2 regions of the Paenibacillus agaridevorans genome follow, and region 1 is predicted to be linked to the other one. Evidence: predicted binding sites of a transcription regulator. Region 1 holds the regulator's gene; the other holds the start of a gene.
What was found. The regulator LexA, encoded in region 1, represses DNA repair genes until DNA is damaged. The targets are predictions, from matches to a motif close to CGAACATATGTTCG.
Positions count from the first base shown of each region.

Region 2: KJW29_RS12775 (DNA polymerase IV) is a predicted target of LexA. The motif match lies at 1,928-1,941, and genes of this name have one in related genera.

Region 1 covers NZ_CP075889.1:2,585,152-2,590,933, reverse strand. Annotated here, with positions in the region: gene glnA (type I glutamate--ammonia ligase) at 1-1,280, shown strand, start outside; gene lexA (transcriptional repressor LexA) at 1,432-2,055, opposite strand; gene KJW29_RS10715 (LysM peptidoglycan-binding domain-containing protein) at 2,214-2,588, shown strand; gene KJW29_RS10710 (DUF896 domain-containing protein) at 2,769-2,975, shown strand; gene KJW29_RS10705 (hypothetical protein) at 3,056-3,526, shown strand; gene KJW29_RS10700 (HAD family hydrolase) at 3,548-4,339, shown strand; partial or broken gene KJW29_RS36085 (acireductone dioxygenase) at 4,430-4,564, opposite strand; gene metH (methionine synthase) at 4,734-5,782, shown strand, end outside.
Region 2 covers NZ_CP075889.1:2,981,026-2,986,807, forward strand. Annotated here, with positions in the region: gene KJW29_RS12765 (L,D-transpeptidase) at 1-105, opposite strand, end outside; gene KJW29_RS12770 (ferredoxin) at 227-469, opposite strand; gene KJW29_RS12775 (DNA polymerase IV) at 550-1,836, opposite strand; gene cimA (citramalate synthase) at 2,073-3,692, shown strand; gene KJW29_RS12785 (TlpA family protein disulfide reductase) at 3,763-4,320, opposite strand; gene KJW29_RS12790 (MFS transporter) at 4,470-5,720, shown strand.

The sequences.
Region 1 (5,782 bases):
TTCGTTTTATTCGTTTGCAATTTACCGACCTGCTAGGCACGATTAAAAACGTCGAAATTCCGGTCAGTCAGCTGGACAAGGCGCTTGATAACAAAATGATGTTCGACGGTTCTTCCATTGAAGGTTACGTTCGGATTGAAGAGTCCGACATGTACTTATATCCTGATCTCGATACATGGGTCGTATTCCCTTGGGTAACGCAGGATCGCGTAGCGCGTCTGATCTGCGATATCTATATGCCGGACGGCACGCCGTTCGCAGGCGACCCGCGTGGCATCCTCAAGCGCGCGCTCAAGGAAGCCGAAGTGCTCGGTTATACGGCTATGAATGTTGGTCCGGAGCCAGAGTTCTTCCTGTTCAAGACGGATGAGCGCGGCGAACCGACGACGGAGCTTAACGACCACGGCGGTTATTTCGACTTGGCCCCTATGGATCTCGGCGAGAACTGCCGCCGCGAGATCGTACTTACGCTGGAGGAGATGGGTTTCGAGATTGAGGCTTCCCATCACGAAGTAGCTCCAGGACAACATGAGATTGACTTCAAATATGCAGACGCCATTAAGGCAGCGGACCAGATCCAGACGTTCAAGCTTGTCGTTAAGACAATTGCGCGAGTACATGGTTTGCATGCATCCTTCATGCCGAAGCCATTGTTCGGCGTTAACGGATCCGGCATGCACTGCCACATGTCCCTGTTCCAAGGCAATACGAACATGTTCTATAATGAGAAGGACAAACTTGGTCTCAGCGACACGGCACGTTATTACATGGCGGGAATACTCAAGCACGCTCGCGCGATGGCTGCCATCACGAATCCGACGGTCAACTCTTACAAACGTCTGGTGCCTGGTTATGAAGCTCCTTGCTACGTTGCGTGGTCGGCCAGCAACCGCTCGCCGATGATCCGAATCCCGGCTTCCCGCGGACTGTCTACTCGCGTAGAGGTTCGTAATCCGGATCCTGCCGCTAACCCGTATTTGGCACTTGCCGTTATGCTTAAGGCAGGTCTCGACGGTATTCAAAACCAATTGCCGTTGCCGGCTCCGACGGACCGCAATATCTATATCATGACAGAAGAAGAGCGCATTGATTCCGGAATTCCAAGCCTTCCATCGAATCTTAAGGAAGCGCTCGAAGAGATGCTTAGAAGCGGCGTCATCACCGAAGCGCTCGGCGATCACGCTCTCGCTCATTTCTACGAGTTAAAGGAAATCGAATGGGATATGTACCGGACCCAAGTGCATCAATGGGAACGCGATCAATATCTGACGTTGTACTAAGACAAGGAAACCCGCTGACCGTTATGGTTAGCGGGTTTGTTTTTGACCATTATTGAAACCTTTTGTTCACAAGTCTCGGAGTTGCGTCATTTCCAATACAATAAAAAAGCCGATATGGAATTGTCCATACCGGCGTTGCCGCGTTTGCTGCTTAATGGATATCTCTGAATAGTCCGATGACCTTGCCGAGAATAGTGACGTTCTGCAAAAGAATCGGTTCCATCGTCTCGTTTTCCGGCTGGAGACGGATATGATTCTTCTCTTTGTAGAACGTTTTGACGGTCGCTTCGTCGTCTTCTGTCATGGCGACGACGATCTCTCCGTTATTGGCCGTCTGCTGTTGGCGTACGATGACGTAGTCGCCATTATGTATGCCGGCTTCGATCATACTCTCGCCAATAACGTTAAGAATGAACACATTGTTATTGTCGCCAACATAGTGGGCAGGAAGAGGGAAGTAGTCTTCTATGTTCTCCGTAGCAGTGATCGGTACGCCGGCAGTAACCTTACCTACGATAGGAACTTGTGTGACAGGCATCTGGATGACGTTGTCATTATCGTCCTGGCTCAAAATCTCGATCGCCCGAGGTTTCGTAGGGTCGCGTCTGATAAATCCCTTTTTCTCCAACCGGTCCAGATGTCCATGTACCGTCGAGCTGGACAGCAGGCCGACCGCCTCTGCGATTTCTCGTACGGAAGGGGGATACCCTTTTTCTTTAACTTCTTGCTTTATAAAGTCAAGGATCGAATTTTGCCGTTTGGAAATCTTCGACACGTTCATCAACTCCATTCATCTTATTGTGTCAAATTATAGCATAGAACTGCCGTTCGTACAAACATAAGTTCTTAAGCTCAGACGTTCGCATTTTTTCGTTGACGGAAACGTTTGTTCGTGTTAAATTAAAAACAGAACAAACGTTTGGGGTGCTGACAATGATGATAATGAATCCAAGTACAAGCTCATACCGTTCCATATACCATGATAATATCCGCGAAACCAAGGAGCTTGCTCAGCCTCATTGGCTGGTCAGGCATATGGCAAAGCTGATGATTAGTTTGATCGTGTTTACGCTTGTTTTCAGCAGCTTTCTTATAATCGGTACAAATGCTTCCAGCACGGTCGTTGAGGGGCCAGGCGAATCGGAGCAAGTCGTGACGGTAGGCAGCGGTGACACGTTATGGTCCATTGCCAGTTCGTTTAAGAACGGCAGTGATATAGGTTATCTTGTTTTCTCGATCAAGAATCGCAATAATTTGGACAACGTGACGATACATCCAGGTCAGAAGTTAATTATTCCTGATATTTGATGGAGTTGTAATAGCGATATATTTAATAATGTGTGCTTAGAGATTTCCCATTCTTTAGGGAGATCTCTTTTTGTGTATTATAGAAACTAATTGCGTTTGGGGGCTTCGCCTTGACAATGCCTTATTGAAAATGTCAAAGTAGGAGTAATGTGTTCGCAACATGAGAGAGGGGTAATGAAATTGGATTTTGATAGTCTGATTGCCAGAATCAACGAGCTTTCCCGCAAAAACAAAACCGTCGGCTTAACGGATGAAGAGCTGAAGGAACGTGATGTGCTTCGCCAGAAATATCTGAACAACTTCAAAGCTAACTTCAAGCAACAGCTTGATACAATCAAGTTTGTCGAGGATGAAGAGAACGAAGGCAACGGCGGCGTCAAACATTAAGAGCTCCTTTCGGGAGCTTGCTATTATATGAAGGAGGAATCCATCTGTCACGGTCCTGGGAGCGCAAGGTGCGCAAAAACATGTCTACTATTAATAAGCAACGCAAGAAGCACGGTGAAGGCCAGTTAGTGATGAATGCAGAGAAGGCGGATCGATTTACCGGCCGCAATTTTTTGCTGCCGATTTTATTGATTTTGTTTATCGGCGCGTACATCGCGATTATGTCGGCAGATCCCAAATTCGTTATGACGACGATGAGCTGGGTAACGATCGGTATGTATTTTTTGCTCGCTGCCCTCTTTTTTTTCCGCAAGCCCTATCTTAAGATCGGCAAGGATTATGTGCAGTCTCGCCGGATGACAGGCGACAAGCGGCTTAATGCGGCGGATATCGGTTCCATTCGCGTACAAGACGGTTATGTGACGATTGTGCCTAAAAAGGGCGGCGGCTGGACGTTCTCGCGTCTTCTTAATCGATTCAATACGGCGGCGATGACCGACAAAATGAAGTCGTTTGCTCAAGTACACGGCATTACATTCGAGGAGAAATAACACAGGGGAGAGATACAGGACATGGCAGCAAAGCAAGCGGTATTATTTGACCTGGACGATACATTATTGTGGGATGACCGCAGCGTCAGAGAGGCTTTCCGTGCTACCTGCGAAGCAGGCGCGGCGGCTACTGGCTTAAATCCGGACGAGTTGGAGGAGGCGGTACGCAAGGAAGCAAGAGCCTTGTACGAATCATACGAAACCTTCCCGTTTACGAAGATGATCGGCATTAATCCTTTTGAAGGCCTTTGGGCGAATTTCACGGCAGGCGAGCATGTTGAGTTCCGCAAGCTGCAACAACTGGCTCCGGGATACAGGAAGGCTGCATGGACACAAGGCCTTAAGGCGCTGGGCGTCGACAACGAAGAGCTTGGCGCAACGCTTGCGGAGCTCTTCCCGGCTGAACGACGTTCGCGGCCGCTTGTTTACGATGAGACATTCCGCGTATTGGATGCGCTCAAAGGAAAATACAAGCTGCTTCTGCTTACCAACGGCTCACCCGATCTCCAAAAGGAGAAGCTTGACGGAGTGCCCGAACTTATTCCTTACTTTGATCATATTATTATTTCGGGTGAATTCGGACAAGGGAAACCGGCTGCGCCTATCTTTAAGCATGCGCTGGAACGTCTCGGCATCGAACCGGAGCATGGCATCATGGTCGGCGACAAGCTGACGACGGATATACTTGGCGCCAATACGATCGGAATGACATCGGTATGGATTAATCGTCATGGCGCGACCCGAACGGACGAGATCGTACCGTCTTACGAGATTACCCATCTGGAAGAGCTAATTACCTTATTGGAGCAATAATAGCTGTAATGGACTCCTATTTATAACCAAAAAAAGCCCCTCTGCAGCATTTGAAGGCCGGAGGGGCTTGCCGTTTATCTGGCGGAATCCTTACTTGCCCGATTGGAATTGTTGATCTGCGAAAGGAAACGTTAGCCAGCCTACCGTCTCGATGAAGCGGCGAACGGCTACAATCTGGCGGCTGTCCATCAGGGTGAAGAAGCGATGTTTGTTCTCCGGAACCGAAAATGTCGATGAACGAACCTTTTCAGCTAATGGCTATTCTGTTAAACTAATTGTTAAACTAAACGGGTGCATGAAGGATGCATATGACGTGTAGGAAGGGTGTAAGGAATTGTTGAGAAGGACTTTACAACAAGCGCTTAAGGAACGGATTTTGATTCTGGACGGCGCTATGGGAACGATGATTCAGCAAGCCAACTTGACGGAGGACGATTTCGGCGGCGCGGAGCTGGACGGCTGTAATGAGATGCTCGTTCTGACGCGTCCCGATGTTATTCAATCGATTCATGAGCAATATCTGGAGGCCGGAGCAGACATTCTGGAGACGAATACGTTCGGCGCTACGAGTGTCGTTCTCGAGGATTACGACATCCCCGAGAAAGCCAGAGAGATCAATCTGGCCGCGGCGAAGCTGGCGCGGGATGCTGCGGACAAATACAGCACGCCGGACAAACCGCGATATGTTGCAGGTGCTCTTGGGCCGACAACCAAGACGTTGTCGGTGACCGGCGGCGTTACATTCGACGAGTTGATTGAAAGTTATTACGAGCAAACGGTGGCTCTCATCGAAGGCGGCGTAGACGCAATCCTTCTGGAGACATCTCAGGATACACTCAACGTTAAGGCAGGCAGCATCGGCGTTCGCAATGCATTCGAGACGACGGGGATAACGCTTCCGATTATGATCTCCGGAACGATCGAGCCGATGGGAACGACGCTCGCAGGTCAATCCATCGAATCGTTTTACATCTCGCTGGAGCATTTGAATCCCATCTCCATCGGTCTTAACTGCGCGACGGGTCCTGAGTTTATGCGCGATCATATTCGAACATTAAGCGAAATCTCGAGCGCGGCGGTCAGTTGTTATCCTAACGCAGGCTTGCCGGACGAGAACGGGCATTATCATGAATCGCCGGAATCATTGGCCAAAAAAATCGCCGCGTTCGCCGATCAAGGCTGGCTTAATATCGCCGGCGGCTGCTGCGGAACGACGCCTGCCCATATCAAGGAGCTTGCCGAGACGTTGGCGAACTATTCGCCGCGTCCGAATGAAGGCGCCCATGCCGACGCGGTATCCGGAATCGACACCGTCTATATCGAATCGGACAACCGTCCCTATATGATTGGCGAACGGACAAATATTTCGGGATCCCGTAAATTTAAACGTCTTATTAAGGAAGAGAAGTTCGACGAAGCATCGGAGATTGCCCGTTCGCAAGT
Region 2 (5,782 bases), 400 kb from region 1:
TTTGCCAAGCAAGTACCATCCCATCTTATTGTCGGGATGTTTTTTGACGAATTGCTTCAAATATATAATATCTTCGGGTTTATCGAATTTTGATTGTTCCATCATCCATGCCTCCTGGTCGATTACGACGATTTCCACTCTTCTTTTGGAATATATCGGCATAACCTCGCGCAAAAAAAAGCCCTCCGCACCAGAATGGTCGAAGAGCTTTTGAAATGAGATCTGATTAGCCTTCGGCGTTGAAAGGCTCGTCGGCGATTTTGATAGAATCCGTCGGACATCCGTCGCAAGCGTCCTGCAGATCGTCGTACATGTCATCCGGAATTTCGGTTATGCCTCTATTAGAGTCGCCTTGGAAAATAACCTCGGCCAAACCTTCGTCGTCGTAATCATAAATGTCGGGAGCCGTCGCTCCGCAAGCACCGCAAGCGATGCATGTGTCTTTCTCTACCCATGTAAACTTAGCCATGGTTTTCTCCTCCTTTATAATCTACGGATAAATCCGTTCCAATTATATATTATCCAAAAATGCCGTTGCGGCTCGTTCCTTCACTCATCAATATATAACAAAGTATCGTCTTTTTGCAAGGATGTACCTCGAATTCGTTTGTTTCTGATCAAGGAAGACGGATCGTCGCCAAGCATGCCCGCAGTCAGAACGGCGTCCTCTCCGAATTTGTCCCGAAGCGCGTCCATCACCTTCGTTAGCGATTCCTTGCGGGGCTGCTCCTCAAAGCTGAATAGATCCAACTGAAGAGCGGATTCCGAGATGGGGGTTAAATTCTGCAGCGTAACTCCCAGAAGGCGAATCGGCTCCCCTTCGATCCAATGCTTTAGATAGAGCGCCCGCGCTTCTTTCGTGATTTCCTCCGTCGTCTGGACCGGCGCCGGAACGGTATGGGATCTCGTAATGGTCGTCATGTCTGGCCTTCGGATCGTGATCTGAACCGTTGAAGCGACAAGCTTCTGCCTGCGCAGCCTGCGCCCCGTCTGATCGGCCAGATTGAGCAGCACACGAAAAATATCGTCCCGCTCCGTCAAGTCCTGCGGCAGCGTCGTCGTATGGCCGATGGACTTATTCTGATCCCGATGCGGATTAACCTGTGAATGATCGATGCCGTGCGCGGCCGACTTCATCCAGGCGCCGACGGTTCCGAATTGCTTGATCAGCATGCTCTCATCGGCCGCCGCCAGCTCTCCGATCGTATGGATATTCAGCTTTGCAAGCTTGACGGCCGTCTTGCCTCCAACGCCGAATAATAGATTGCATGGCTTATCCCACAGCACTTGAGGCACGTCGCGAATGCGGAGGACGGTCAAGCCATTCGGCTTCTTCATATCCGATGCCATTTTGGCGAGCAGCTTGTTAGGGGCAAGGCCGATGGAGCATGGAAGCGCCAACTCCGTCAATATGCGTCGCTGCAGCGATTCCGCGATCTGCAACGGGGTTCCCATCAGCTTGGAGCCCGTAATATCCATATAACATTCGTCGATGGAGACGGATTCCACCATCGGCGTATAAGCGCGAGCGATCGACAAAAATCCTCTGGAGTACTTCCGGTACAGATGGAAGTCCGGCTTGATCAAGATGATATCCGGACACAGCTTGACGGCTTGACGCACCGGCATCCCTGTCTTGACGCCCTTCGCACGGGCTGCGTACGAGCAGGTGACAATGATGCCTTTGCGCTGCTCGATGCTGCCGGAGACCGCCGTTGCTTTATTCTTATATACGTCAGGCTCTTCTGCTTCGTGCACGGAGCAATAGAACGCATTCATATCGAGATGGATGATTACTCTGCCTTTGGCAGGATAATGCTCTTCTACGCCGCTCATGGACAAGTTCACCGCCAATTGCAGAATGTTAGGTTGTACCGCTTGTTTCCTCAGCATATAATTAGGCAAGGTTCAAGTCAATGCCGAACAACAAACATTTGTTCGCCAAGATACCGCATTCCCTATATAGATAGTAGGCCGGAATTGCAACTTCCCTCTCTACTTTAGGAAGATAAAGTGGTATAATCATGTATTATGATTCCATCAGAGGCTCTGTGAAGGAGGCACATTTAGAAATGTCCGCACAAATATTCATCTTTGACACGACGCTGCGCGATGGCACGCAAGGCGAGGGGATCAGCTTATCGGCAGATGACAAGCTGAAGATTGCACAAAAGCTTGACGCTTTGGGCGTTCATTATATTGAAGGCGGCAATCCCGGAAGCAACAACAAGGATATCGAATTTTTCAAGCGCGTAAAGACGATGAAGCTCAATGCCAAGATTACGGCGTTCGGAAGCACGCGCCGCAAGAACAGCGTCGCCGAACATGACGCCAGCCTGCTCCGGATTATCGAATCCGGCGTACCGGCGGCAACGTTGGTCGGCAAGGCTTGGGATTTCCATGTCCATACGGCGCTCCAGACGACGCTGGAAGAAAATCTGGCGATGATCTTCGACTCCTTCGCGCTGCTTAAACACCACGGCATGGAAGCGATGTACGACGCCGAGCACTTTTTCGACGGCTACAAAAACAACCCGGAATATGCCCTTGCAGCGCTTCGCAAAGCGCAGGAAGGCGGAGCGGACTGGCTCGTGCTCTGCGATACGAACGGCGGCACTATGCCCAACGAGATCCATGAGATCGTCTCCCGCGTCAAGGAAGAGCTGAACACGCCGATCGGCATTCACACACATAACGACTGCGAGCTTGCCGTCGCGAATTCGCTGGCTGCCGTCCAGGCTGGCGCGCGCCAGGTGCAAGGCACGATGAACGGTTACGGCGAGCGTTGCGGCAACGCAAATCTGTGCTCCATCATTCCGAACCTGCAGCTCAAGCTGGCTTACTCCTGCCTTCAAGACGACCGCATTCGCCTGCTGACAGGAACGGCCCGTTACGTTAGCGAGATCGCCAATGTTCATATGCCGGTCGGTCAAGCTTTCGTCGGCAACGCGGCATTCGCCCATAAGGGCGGCATCCATGTCTCCGCGATCATGAAGGATGCCAAAACTTATGAGCATATCGAGCCCGAGCTTGTGGGGAACAAGCAGAGAATTCTCGTGTCGGAGCTTGCCGGTCAAAGCAATATTATTTCCAAAGCGACCGAGCTTGGACTCGACATCACCTCCAACAACGAGAAGACGAAACTAATTATGGAGCAGATCAAGGATCTGGAGCATCAAGGCTATCAATTCGAAGGCGCCGACGCCTCGCTTGAGCTTCTTTTGCGCGACGCTTTTACCGACGTGGTCCAGATTTTCAAGGTAGAATCGTTCAAAATCCATATGGAGAAGTCGAACGCCAGCATGATCTGCGAAGCCATCGTCAAGATCAACGTGGGAGGTCAGATCGTTCTGACGGCCGCGGAGGGCAACGGACCCGTCAACGCTCTCGACAACGCCATGCGCAAAGCGCTCGTGCAATTTTTCCCTCGCATCGAACAGATTCACTTGTCCGACTACAAGGTCCGCGTCATCGACGAGAAAGACGCCACGGCCGCCAAAGTGCGGGTGCTTGTGGAATCCACCGGACTCGACAATACCTGGAGTACGGTCGGCGTATCCAGCAACGTGATCGAAGCCAGCTGGGAAGCGCTTCTCGACAGCATCCGTTATGCGCTGCTTCATATGTCCAAGACAACTGGGGACGGTACGGAATCGGAGTTCGTGGAGAGACTGGGGCTCGTCAATCATTAACGGCTTAGGATGAAACAAAAAAAGCAGTTAGCGTTCAAGGCTTCGCGCCTTCCGCTAACTGCTTTTTTTGTTATGCCGCGTTCGGCTTCGACCACTTCAGAATGAGCCTCTCCCATTCTGCGTACGTAACGACTCCGTTAATCCGTTCCCTTATGACGCCGTTGCCGTCAATCAGGAAGCTCGTGGGGAAATTATTAACCTTATACAGCTTCGTAATCGTGCCTTCTCGGTCCATTAACATTGGGAACGTTAGGCCAAACTCTTCGACGAACTCCCTCGCCGAACGTTCCTTATCGTAATTCGTAGAGTTGACGCCATACATTTCCATGACATCTCCATACTGTTCATGCAGCTTCTGCAGATCGGGAGCCTCCATCACGCAAGGACCGCACCAGGAAGCCCAGAAGTTGACGAATAACAGCTTCTCTCCGGCTCCTCCGCCTATCGTATGGATAGCCTCGTCCATACCCGGAAGCGTAATGGCTGCGGACTCGTATCCCGCTTTGGGCTTAAAGCCGCTTGGCGTTGCCAGCTCCGTTGCGGCTGCGGCGCCTTGCTGCATGTATTGAAAGATGCCAAGCCCTGCTAACAAAAAAGCCGTGAAAAACCACGCTGCTGTTTTTTTCACTCAAGTCCTTCCTTCCGTTAACCCTATTCATTGTTCCCATCGTACCACGCGAGGTATGGAAGCTCAAGACAATGGGCAGATTAGCCATAAATCCGTCATAAGCACAGTCTGCTAAGGCTGAATGCGTTCATGACTACGGGAGGAACGGTATGTCACGAGCACAGGCTCATGGAAAACGAACATCCAGCGCTACCAAAGAAACTAAGTCATCGTGGTTGCAATATGCAGCATTCGCAACTGTACCGCTCGTACTTGTACTGGGAAATTCCATCCTCGTTCCCATTCTCCCGGATATGGCGGAAGCCATGTCGCTAAGCAAGTTTCAATCCAGTCTTGTCATTACCTTATTCTCCGTTTCAGCCGCTCTCTTCATACCCATTATCGGATATATCTCCGATCGGATGAGCCGAAAGGCTGTCATCTTGCCCGCGCTGGCGATCTATGGCGGTGCCGGGATATTGGCGGGACTCGGCGCCGTTTGGGAATCCTACGGCATTCTCATTGGAGCGCGGGCATTGCAGGGGATGGCGGCGGCTGGCACGGCGCCGATTGCCATGGCTCTTGTAGGGGACCTTTATCAAGATGGGGAAGAAAGCGAAGCGCTGGGACTTATCGAAGCATCCAACGGCGCTGGGAAAGTCATCAGCCCTATTCTAGGCTCTTTGCTTGGTTTATGGTCATGGTATGCGCCGTTCTTCGCTTTCCCTCTGTTTTGCGCAGGATCATTTTGCGCCGTTCTATGGCTGATACATGAACCTAAACACGAAGGCAAACCCACGCCTTTCAAAACGTATTGGAAAGAAATGAAGGCGATCTATGCCAAAGAAGGAAAATGGCTGTTTACCGCCTATCTGGCCGGTTCGCTCGGTTTGTTTATTTTATTCGGCGTTTTGTTCTATCTGTCGGATATGGCCGAAAAACCTCCCCTATCGATTGACGGCGTTGCCAAAGGCGGACTGCTGGCCATTCCGCTGCTCGGGCTTGTTATTACGGCCTACTCGACAGGAAAGGGAATTCGCAAAAATGGCGACAGAATGAAGGTCCTAATGTTGTCCGGGATCGGCCTGATGTCATTGTCCCTTACAGCCGCTTCCATCTGGCATTCGGCTTTTATCGCCTTAATCGTTTTTATTACTTTGTGCAGCATTGGCACAGGCTTGCTGCTCCCTTGTCTCAATACACTTATTACTGGATCCGTCGATCGATCGCATCGAGGCATGGTGACCTCGTTATACAACAGCCTTCGTTTTCTTGGCGTAGCGATTGGCCCTCCCTTCTTTAGCTGGATGGCCGATAAATCCGTTACGGGTTTGTTTGTCATTCTAACCATCTTAAGCGCGGGGCTGTTGATCGCCGTCGCTCTAACAATCAAACCTCCGAAACGGCAATCCAAAGCTTAACAACACCCTGAGTTTCGCGGTATACTTACTTATCGATTAAAAGTTGCTGCAATTCGGGAGGA